Regions from separate parts of the Granulosicoccus antarcticus IMCC3135 genome, predicted to be linked through region 1. Evidence: riboswitches for the same ligand, from Rfam matches in the RefSeq annotation. Region 1 holds a riboswitch; the other holds the start of a gene.

Region 1 (5,484 bases):
TAATGAGTATGGCCATGATGATCTTCGAGCTGATGCCATAACCAAACCACAGGGTCAATAGCGGTGCCAGTGCGAAGACGGGCAGGGACTGACTGATGACCATCAGAGGCAGTGCCCAGCGACGCACAGAGGTTGATGCGGTCAGGCCAATGGCACTGATGATGCCCAGACAGCTGCCGATCACCAGGCCGACAACGATCTCGAAACCCGTGATCAATGAATGAGAGGCCAGTGATTGGGCGTGCGTCAGGACAGATTCGAAGACGGCCAAGGGGGCTGGCAGCATGAATTTCGGGATGCCCGTTATGCTCACCAGCAATTGCCAGAACACAAGGATGCTGGCAGCGGTGATGACAAAGTTCAGCAGCGCGGGGCGTTGTGTTGTTGGCAGCTTTTGCATATCAGGCGGCATCCACTTGCCTGCTCAGCGATTGCAGGTGATGCCATACCGTGGGTAGGTGCTGCATGACATAGGCATCATCCATGGCGCGAGGCGCAGCTGTCGACAGGCGAATGCTGTGAATGGATGAGGGCGATGCAGCACTGAGTACGTGGACTGCCTGTGACAGGCGCAGCGCCTCAATCGGATCATGGGTTACCAGCAGTACCGTGCGCTTTGATAACAGATCGAAGGCGAGTAGTTGCAGTTCATCTCGGGTGATGGCATCCAGTCGACTGAAGGGTTCGTCCATCAGTACGACAGGTTGATCCTCGAACAGGGTGCGGGCCAGGGCTATGCGCTGGCGCATTCCTCCTGAGAGCACAGCCGGTAGAGCATCGGCCCAGTCAGCCAGGCCGACTTGTTCAATCAGTGCCTGCGCGCGTTGCCGGTTGGCAGGGCTGCGTTCGCCACGCAAGCGGGCTCCCAGCTGCACATTGTCCAGATTCGACAACCAGGGTAGTAGGCCGTCCTCCTGTGCCATATAGGCAATCTGTCGGGATGCGCTCGGTTTGCCAAAGCTTGTAATGCAGCCCGAATCGGGCTGCTGCAAGCCTGCTACCAGCCTCAGGAGGCAGGATTTGCCTGCGCCACTGCGGCCCAGAATACTGTGCCATTGAGCCGATTCCATGCTGAGTGTCAGGCGATCAAAAATGCAATGCTCACCCAGTGTCAGGCTGACTGCCTGCAACTCGATGGCCGGAGCCTGAGTCACCTTCAACTCCACAGTGCATGAAAATGATGTACGGGACCGTGACCGTGCCCCACGTCCAGTTGATCGGCACAGGCAATCGCTTCGTGTATGTATTGCTCGGCGATGGCGATGGCTGTGTGCAAAGGCAGTCCTTTGGCTATTTCGGCAGTGATGGCCGATGACAAGGTGCAGCCGGTGCCATGTGTGTTGCTGGTGGGGATGCGTGGGTAGCAGAAGCGATGGATGGCGCCGTCTTGTAATAACAGATCGGTGCTGTCCGAGGATGCCAGGTGTCCGCCCTTGAGTAGAACCGCCGAGCAGCCGAACCGGCTCAGTGCCCTTGCCTGTGCTTCCATCTGCGCCTCGCTGCTGGCCTCGACATCACCCAAGAGCATGGCAGCTTCGGGGATGTTGGGAGTGATGAGGGTGGCTCGCGGGAAGAGGATGTCGCGCAAGGCCTCAATGGCGTCTGAGTGCAGTAATGAATCGCCACTCTTGGCCACCATGACAGGGTCAAGCACGACGGGGATGTCGGGGTATTGGTCGAGCACCACGCCGATGGCTTCAATGATGGGAATGCTGGCAAGCATGCCGATCTTGATGGCATCGACCTTCAGATCGGACAGGACGGCGACGAGTTGTTGCGTCACGAATTCAGGCGCCACCTCATGAATGGCACTGACCGAGCAGGTGTTCTGGGCAGTTAACGCGGTGATGGTGGAGGCGCCATAAACGCCTCGGGCGCTGAAAGTCTTCAGGTCTGCCTGGATGCCCGCACCACCGCCCGAATCCGATCCGGCAATGGTCATGGCGATCGGGATTCGCTGTCGCTGGGTATCAGCGCTCTGGGGCGGCAAGCTGGTTTTGTTGGTCTGCATGATTCACTCCTCGGCTAATACCGAGTGTGAAAGAGACCGGGGCATGGGAATCATGGTCATTCCCTTGGCTTGATCCCTTCGTCGGCATTATCCGCATCAGGTTCAGCGGGATCGTGCAGACATCTGCAGCATCTCAGCCGAACCCCCATGCGATATGGTTGTCCAGCACCCCGTCAAGTGGGCCAGAGACTAACATGCTATTTGGCTGATCGCCAACGCCTTATGCAATTATCGGCAAGCTTGCGCGCAAGCCATGCACCATTGCTGAGCCTATAAAGATGCTATCGATGAGGGGGACAGTTGTGCAGGATGAGGATATCTGGTATCAATCACACGCAATGCACATGGGAGTAGAGTGGGGGTATGTGGGGAGTTCAGGCTGTCGGACGTCCTGGATTGTCTGGTGTATTTCATCTTCCGTGTCTCTGCCACTTGTGGCAACAATCTGCAATTATCTAGAGAAAACAAGATGCTCAAGAACATAGTCCGAACAATGGTTGGATTCGCCCTCATCAGCACGGCTCATGCTCAAGAGGAAAAGGTTCTCAATATCTACAACTGGTCGGATTACATTGCCAAAGATACCATTGCCAATTTCGAGGCAGAAACCGGCATCAAGGTCAACTACGATGTCTATGACTCCAATGAGCTGCTGGAATCCAAGCTGATAGCAGGTAGCAGTGGCTACGATGTTGTCGTGCCCACAGCACCTTTCCTGGAGCGACAGATCATGTCGGGTGTCTTCGCAGAGCTTGATCGCAGCAAGCTGTCCAATTACGGCAATCTGGATACCGAGATCCTGACACGCATGGCCGCTCATGATCCGGACAATGCCCATTCTGTGCCTTATACCTGGGGGACGACAGGTTTTGCCTACAACGTTGACAAGGTGGCCGCTGCAATGCCCGATGCGCCGGTGGATAGCTGGGACATGATCCTGAACCCTGAGGTTGCGGAGAAGTTCCAGTCATGTGGCGTGACGGTGGCGGAGGCGCCAACCGAGGTCTTCGGTATTGTCATGGCCTATCTGGGAAAAGACCCTTATAGCAACGACGTCAAGGATGTCGAATTATTCGAAGAGCATATGTTGAAGGTACGACCTTTCATCAAGTATTTTCATTCATCACAGAATATCAATGACCTTGCCAACGGTGAGATATGCGTGTCCATGGGATACAACGGCGATATGCTGATTGCCCGCGATCGCGCCAGCGAAGCTTCGAATGGTGTCGATATCAAGTATGTCATTCCCAAAGAAGGTGCCGCTATCTGGTTCGACAGCCTGGCCGTGCCTGCTGATGCTCCCCATCCGGACAATGCTCATCAGTTCATCAACTACATGATGAGACCGCAGGTCATTGCTGATGTTTCCAACTATGTTTTCTATGCCAATGCCAACAGCGCATCAACGGAATTTGTCTCTGACGAAGTGAAGAGCGATCCGGCTATCTACCCTTCAGAAGCCGTCAAGGCTTTGCTGTTCGCCGACTTGGCGGACGAGAGAAAGTTTACCCGGGCGCTCTCCAGAGCCTGGACCACCATCAAGACTGGTAAGTAGGTAGCACGGCTGGCCCAGCCGGATTCAGCGATACCCTGAACCAGAATGACCTGGTTCAGGGCAATTTGAGCAAGTGGAGATATCAACAATGGCTGATACCGGTGAGCTGGCAAGCAAGGTGAAGGTGCCATGGAATGACGCGGAGGCAAAGCCCTATATACAGCTGGAGAACGTGACCAAGAAGTTCGGTAACTTTTCGGCTGTCGACAATGTCTCGCTGGATATCTACAAATCAGAGCTGTTCTGTCTGTTGGGTGGGTCGGGGTGCGGCAAGTCGACTCTGCTGAGAATGCTGGCAGGATTTGAGGAGCTTAGCAGCGGGCGCATTCTGCTCGATGGCGTCGACATGGCCGGTATTCCGCCTTATGAGCGACCTGTCAACATGATGTTTCAGTCTTATGCCTTGTTTCCGCATATGACAATCGAAGCCAATGTGGCCTTCGGCCTCAAGCAGGAGGGCGTTGCCAAGGCCGACATCAACAAGCGTGTGACTGACATGCTGGAGATGGTGAAACTAGGCGATTTCAGGAAACGCAAGCCGCACCAGTTGTCCGGCGGGCAGCGACAGCGTGTGGCACTGGCCCGGGCACTGATCAAGCAGCCAAAGCTGTTATTGCTGGATGAGCCACTGGGTGCGTTGGACAGAAAGCTGCGGGAGAATACGCAGTTTGAACTGATGACCTTGCAGGAAGAGCTGGACATCACCTTTGTGGTGGTGACCCATGATCAGGAAGAAGCCATGACGCTTTCCAGCCGCATCGGTGTCATGGACAAGGGACGCATTGAACAAGTGGGTTCCCCTAACGAGATCTATGAACACCCTGCATCACGATTTGTTGCCAACTTCATCGGTTCGGTCAATCTGTTCGATGGCAATGTCATTGAAGATGCGGATGATCATGTGCGAATCAGTTCGGATGCAGCGGGCTGTAACCTGTACATCGATCACGGTGTCAATAACGTCAGTGAAGGCTCACGCGTATCGGTGGCAGTACGGCCAGAAAAAATCAGAATATCGCGCCAGAAGCCTGACCAGGAAGACAATGTTGCCTACGGCACGATAATCGAAGTTGCTTATATGGGCAGCCTGTCCATCTACCGGATACAACTGAAGGCGGGGCCCATGATTCAAGTCACACAACCTAATCTGGATCGGGATACGGAGCAGTTCACCTGGGATGATGAAGTGTTTTTGAGCTGGAAGCCCTACAGCGGCCTGGTACTGACAGCGTGAAGTTCGGGCATCCCTCTCTGGGCAATGGCTTGATCTCGCTCTTCGAGCCGCTCATGCATACTTCTCTGGGCAGAGCCGTGGCGGCCGTGTTGGGTGCATTTGGCGTGACGGGCCGCAGCAGTGTTATCGCCATTCCCTTCTTGTGGTTGTTCCTGTTTTTCCTGCTGCCTTTTGTCATTGTTCTGAAGATATCGCTGGCAGAGTACGCCACCGCCATCCCTCCCTATAGCGACCTGCTGGAGTGGGGGGAGGATGCCGTGGTTTCCATCAAGCTGAATTTTGGTAACTTCCAGTTCCTGCTTGAAGATGATCTCTATTGGGCCGCGTATCTGAACTCGGCAAGGATTGCCCTGATTTCGACCCTGTGGTGTCTGTTGATTGGCTATCCCATGGCTTATGCCATTGCGCGTGCGAATCCCGTCAATCGCAACATTCTGCTGATGCTGGTCATCCTGCCATTCTGGACATCGTTTCTGTTGCGTGTCTATGCCTGGATGGGGATTTTGAAGAACAACGGCATCATCAATAACATTCTGATGGGTCTGGGTATCATCGATCAGCCCATCGTCATGATGCAGACCGACTTTGCGGTCTATCTGGGTATTGTCTATTCCTATCTGCCTTTCATGATTCTGCCCTTGTATGCGAATCTGGAGAAGCTGGACGGCACACTACTGGAGG
Region 2 (5,484 bases), 2.3 Mb from region 1:
GCGGGGTGGGATTAATCGTCAGCCAGGTCACCGGGGTGCACGAGACTGCCCGCTATACCTCGCACAGCTTGATGGGGGTGGACGATGGCTGTATTCCGGGTTTTAGAAGACTGGCTGATACGGTGCATGCACACGGTACCAAGCTGTTTGTACAGCTGTTCCATCCGGGGCGCGAGATCATGGAATCGCTTGATGGTTCGGCACCGGTTGCCTATGCACCCTCGGTCTCACCCAGTGAGCGGTTCCATGTCATACCACGTGCTCTGTCACGGATCATGATTGCCGATATTGTTGCAGGTTATGGTGCGACAGCTGCGCGAGTTCGAAAGGCGGGCGTGGATGGCGTCGAGATCGTTGCCAGTCATGGGTATCTGCCAGCTCAATTTCTTAACCCGAACGTTAACCGACGTGATGATGAGTATGGAGGGGCAGTCGATAGGCGCCTGCGTTTTTTGCGTGAGGTGATAGCGGCTGTGCGCAGTGCAACCGGACCAGACTTTGTGGTGGGTATGCGTATATCGGGTGACGAGAAGGATCCGGATGGGCTGACAGAAGAAACTTCGCTTGATGTGATCGTCAAGCTTGCCGAGGAGCTGGATTACGTCAACGTGATTGCAGGTACCTCGGCCTCACTGGGAGGGGCCACGCATATCGTGCCACCCATGGCAGTGGCCAATGCCTATCTTGCGCCATTTGCAGAGGCTGTGAAGCAGCGCGTCAGCATTCCTGTCATGGTGGCGGGACGGATCAATCAGCCACAAGAAGCTGAGGCGATAATTGCATCGGGCCAGGCGGACATGTGTGGCATGACACGAGCATTGATCTGCGACCCGCAGATGCCTGTCAAGGCGCAGACCGATCGATCGGATGATATTCGTGCCTGTATCGGCTGTAACCAGGCTTGCATTGGGCACTTTCACAAAGGCTACCCCATCTCCTGTATCCAATATCCAGAATCGGGACGAGAGCGTCACTATGGCACCTTGTTGCCAGCCCGTGTGCGCAAGAAGGTCATGGTGGTGGGTGGCGGACCCGGTGGTATGAAGGCGGCAGCCGTGGCAGCACAGCGTGGTCATGCAGTGACATTATATGAGGCCTCATCCAGGCTGGGTGGGCAGGCACTGCTTGCGCAGCTATTGCCAGGGCGTAGTGAATTTGGGGGCATCGTGACCAATCTGTCACGCGAACTGGAATTGGCGGGTGTCACTGTGGTGCGGGGAGCCTCTGTAGACAGAGCCTTGATCGACGCTGAATGTCCTGATGTGGTGATTCTTGCGACTGGTGCAAAACCACGTTGGCCACAGAGCGCAGAAATATCTGAAGATGCGCCGGTTGTCGATGCCTGGCAAGTGCTTCAGGGGCAGGCAAATGTGGGCTCACGGGTCGTCATCGCCGATTGGCGTTGTGATTGGGTTGGTGTGGGGATTGCCGAGTTGCTGGCAGAAGGCGGGCGGCACGTTCGACTGGCCGTCAACGGGCTGCATGCAGGCGAATTGTTGCCGGGTTATGTCCGTGATATGGCGGTGGCAAGACTGCACCGGCTGGGGGTCGAGATCATTCCCTATGCGCGGCTGTTCGGGTGCGATTCACAGACGGTCTATCTGCAACACACATCGAGTGAAGAGCCCATCATTATTGATGATGTTGACACCCTGGTGCTTGCCCAGGGGCAAATATCGGAGTGCACGCTTCTGGATGAGCTGGAGAGTGCAGACATCGCGCTGGTGGCCATCGGAGACTGTGTTGCAGCGCGAACGGCAGAGGAGGCAGTGCTCGAAGGTCTCAAGGCGGCATGGACGTTGTAATCTGAGAACAGGTGCGTTGTATGGGGTATTGCGCAGACATCCGGTATCCTAACCCTCAATTTTTCGCACTTGCTGCGCCAGAAGTGAGAAGTCAAAGAGTTTTCCCTGAGGTAGGAGCAGCAGTAAAAGCGATACGGCGACCGGTACCAGCGAGGCCAGCAGGAAGGACTCAAGCAGGTTCGTAATGGGCGCTCCCGGTAATGGAAATACCACAAGTCCGGCCACCAGACCTGCGAAGGTGCTGATCGCAGCATTGTAGCTCTGATAGCGGGCGTTGTAGAAGCCGAAAAATACCGGGAAGGCGGCCGCGCAGCACAACAGGTCTGCCAGCAGAAACAGGTACAGTACGCTGTAACCCTGGGCGGCGACAAACAACACTGGGATCGACAGCAGAACGATCAGCCAGCGCGACAAGGACAACAGATCATGGTTTCTCAGTCGCGGCAACAGGCGGTGCAGGTCCACCACCATGATACTAGTGAGCCCACTGATGGTGGAGTCGGCACTGCTCATGATCAGCGCTAGCCCGAATGGCAGCAAGCCGATGGCAAACCATAGTGGTACATCGCTCAGTAGTACGCTGAAGAGGGCTACGGAGCCGTCGCCCGGCAAGTCCAGCCCTACAAATGCCAGTCCAAACAGACCCATGATGAAAATGATGGGAAAACTGAAAAGACCACTGAGGATAAAGCCATTACGGATGACCTTGTTATCGCGGGCGGCAAATATACGTTGCCAGGTGCCTTGATAGAAGAGCCCGGTCAGAACGACCGCAATAAAGAACGTCAGCCCGGATTTCAGGCCGTTGATATCCAACGGGTTCAGCAGGTGCGGCGCTTTTTCCTGCAAGCCCTGGATTGCCGGTGCGAGACCGCCGGCGGCTTGCCAGCCAAAACCGATCAGCAATGCCAGAAATGGCAAAATAACCAGCATCTGTATACGGTCGGTAAAGATGGTCACACGCAACCCGCCGTAGAGGGTGTAAAGCAAGGTGGCAGCCATGACGATGCTGGCAGTCAGCCATAATGGTACCGGTGCGAGCAGGGAGACCATTTTTGCAATGGCTGTCAAACCTGCAGTCAGACTGATGCAAAGATAGAAAATCATGATGGCGAGCACAAAGCTGTACATCACGCGGCCATAGCGGCCCAGAACAAACTCGGTGAGTGTGTGGCCTTCTGGCATCAGCGTCCGGATGCGACTGCCCAGAGGAATCATGATCAGGCGCGGAGCCAGAGCACCCAGTGCGTAGCCGATTATGGCACCGATACCGCCCCAGGTAGCAGCCTGAGCCGGACCAAACAATATCCAGGTACCCATGGTGGTGGCCAGCAGTGTCAACAGGGTTGCGGAACTGCTCTGGCTGTTTCGGGCAACCAGAAAATCGTCCAGTTTGTCTTTTTTGCGACGAGCGTAGAGCAGACCGGGGATGGCGAACAGAGCGGCGAATATAATCAGCCAGACAAGGGCTGTATAGATACTGAACATCGTTGTCTTCCTTGCCGTCACCGGCGCTAACGTTATCGCCAAAGATGGCGGGTCACTGGAATGACAGCGAGAAAGGAAGGGGCACGAAACCAAGCGTAGAGCAGGCATTTCCTTCCCTTCGCCGGCATTATCCGGATCAGGTTCAAAGGGTTACCGCACAAAGTGCGGTGTCTCAGCCGTTTTCTACGGCACCCCCAGGAGTGAGCACAGAGTAGGAAATAAAAACGTGATTGTCAATTGCTGTTATCAGGCCTTGTATTTTTCGACATTCGTTGTGCTATGGTCTTGGCTCGACACGGGGTGTCCTGCTTGCAGGGCTGAGAAAAAACCCGTTGAACCTGATCCAGCTCATACTGGCGAAGGGATGTCAGTAGCCGGCCCATAACCGCGTCTGCCCATTCATGCCTTTGCCTCACTTCTGAGGTTTTCATGCAACAATCTTTCCGTCTCGACCAACAACTGGTTCTGGTTACCGGTGGTGCCCGTGGCTTGGGTGAACACCTGGTACGTGCTTTTCTGCGTGAAGGGGCCACAGTTGTCATAAATTATTTTAATAGCGCCGAAGCAGCCAACAAGCTGGTCAACGTAGCGCCAGAGCGCGCACTGGCAGTGCAGGCCGATGTGACTGACCGTGCGGCAGTGCAAGCGATGTTCGATCAGGCACGTCAGCACTTCGGACGTCCGGTGACAACCGTGATCAATAATGCTCTGCCGGAATTTTCATTCAACGGTGATGCACGCCCAAACGTTGAGCAGTTGAGCTGGGACGATCTGAATCAGCAATTCATGGGAGTGGTTGGAGGGGCGCTGAACACGACTCAGGCTGCACTGGCGGGTATGCGTGAGGTGGGGTTTGGCCGTATTGTGAATGTTGGGACCAATCTGTTCCAGAATCCGGTGGTGCCGTACCATGATTATACGGCTGGCAAGGCTGCATTGTTGTCACTGACGCGCACACTGTCGCAAGATCTGGGTCCCGATAACATCACGGTAAACATGGTATCCGGGGGGCTGTTGCGTACCACCGATGCCTCTGCCGCAACGCCCGATGAGGTGTTTGATTTCATTGCCGCCAGCACGCCTCTGCGGCGGGTAACCACACCTGCAGAATTTGCCGATGCCACTTTGTTTTTTGCTTCGACCTGGGCGCGTTCAGTGACCGGACAAAATCTGGTGGTTGACGGCGGCCTGGTTAAAAACTGATGGGGGCCATCGGGGTGAATAGTCGCATGATGCACTTGAACCTGTTTTTAATGGGGTGCGGGCATCATCGAGCCGCCTGGCGACATCCACAGTCGTCAGTGGAACAATTGGGCGATATTCGCTATTACGAGCGCCTGGCGCAATTGGCAGAACGCGGCAAACTGGACGCCGTCTTCTTCGCCGACAGCGGTGCCGCAGGTAATGTATCGGATGGCAGTTGGTGGTATCTGGAGCCGCTCACCGCTATCGCTGCCATGAGTCGGGCAACACAGCACATCGGATTTATCAGCACCGTCTCCAGTACCTTTTACACACCATTCCATGCCGCTCGTCTACTGGCATCACTGGATCACATCTCCAGTGGTCGTATCGGCTGGAATGTAGTCACCTCCATGTTTGATGTGGAGGCACGCAACCACGGTTATGAGAGCATGCCAGATCATGCCGAACGTTATCGGCGTGCTGAAGAGTTTGTGCAGGCCGTGCTGGGGTTGTGGGATTCCTGGGATGACGATGCTTTGTTGTTTGATCGTCAGGGCCATTATGCAGACCCGGACAAGGTACGATCGATCAATCATCACGGCGAGTTCTTCCAGGTAGATGGTCCACTGAATGTGCCACGTCCGGTACAAGGACACCCGGTACTGTTTCAGGCCGGCTCCTCAGAGCAGGGCCGGGAGCTGGCGACCCGGTATGCTGAGGCAATTTACGCCGTGGCCTACGATTTGCCGGCAGCACAAGATTATTATCGGGATATCAAGCAGCGAGTGAGCGCTGCCGGTCGCACCGTCAGTGTGCCGATCATGCCCGGTCTGGTGACCTATGTGGCTGCGACGGAGGAGGACGCCAAAGCCAAACAGCGTGAGCTCGATGAATTGCTGCCCGCAGAGGCCTCGTTGCGCCAATTGTCCATGTTCATTGATCAGGATTGCTCGGATTGGGAGCTGGATGCACCGGTGCCAACGCTGCCGTCCATGGAAAATTTCAG

The links. A riboswitch is a leader RNA that binds a small molecule or an ion and turns the genes downstream of it on or off. The one in region 1 is predicted to bind thiamine pyrophosphate.
Region 2: it holds a riboswitch for thiamine pyrophosphate, as region 1 does, so the genes downstream of both, IMCC3135_RS09635 (sodium:solute symporter family transporter) here and thiD (bifunctional hydroxymethylpyrimidine kinase/phosphomethylpyrimidine kinase) in region 1, are expected to answer to the same signal.

What each region holds. Positions count from the first base shown of each region.
Region 1 is NZ_CP018632.1:4,524,175-4,529,658, reverse strand. Features, by position in the region: gene IMCC3135_RS19585 (ABC transporter permease) at 1-400, opposite strand, end outside; gene IMCC3135_RS19580 (ABC transporter ATP-binding protein) at 402-1,154, opposite strand; gene thiD (bifunctional hydroxymethylpyrimidine kinase/phosphomethylpyrimidine kinase) at 1,157-2,011, opposite strand; TPP riboswitch at 2,068-2,194, opposite strand; gene IMCC3135_RS19570 (polyamine ABC transporter substrate-binding protein) at 2,481-3,569, shown strand; gene IMCC3135_RS19565 (ABC transporter ATP-binding protein) at 3,658-4,803, shown strand; gene IMCC3135_RS19560 (ABC transporter permease subunit) at 4,800-5,484, shown strand, end outside.
Region 2 is NZ_CP018632.1:2,205,958-2,211,441, forward strand. Features, by position in the region: gene IMCC3135_RS09630 (oxidoreductase) at 1-1,805, shown strand, start outside; gene IMCC3135_RS09635 (sodium:solute symporter family transporter) at 1,854-3,293, opposite strand; TPP riboswitch at 3,390-3,499, opposite strand; TPP riboswitch at 3,580-3,675, shown strand; gene IMCC3135_RS09640 (3-oxoacyl-ACP reductase) at 3,723-4,496, shown strand; gene IMCC3135_RS09645 (LLM class flavin-dependent oxidoreductase) at 4,523-5,484, shown strand, end outside.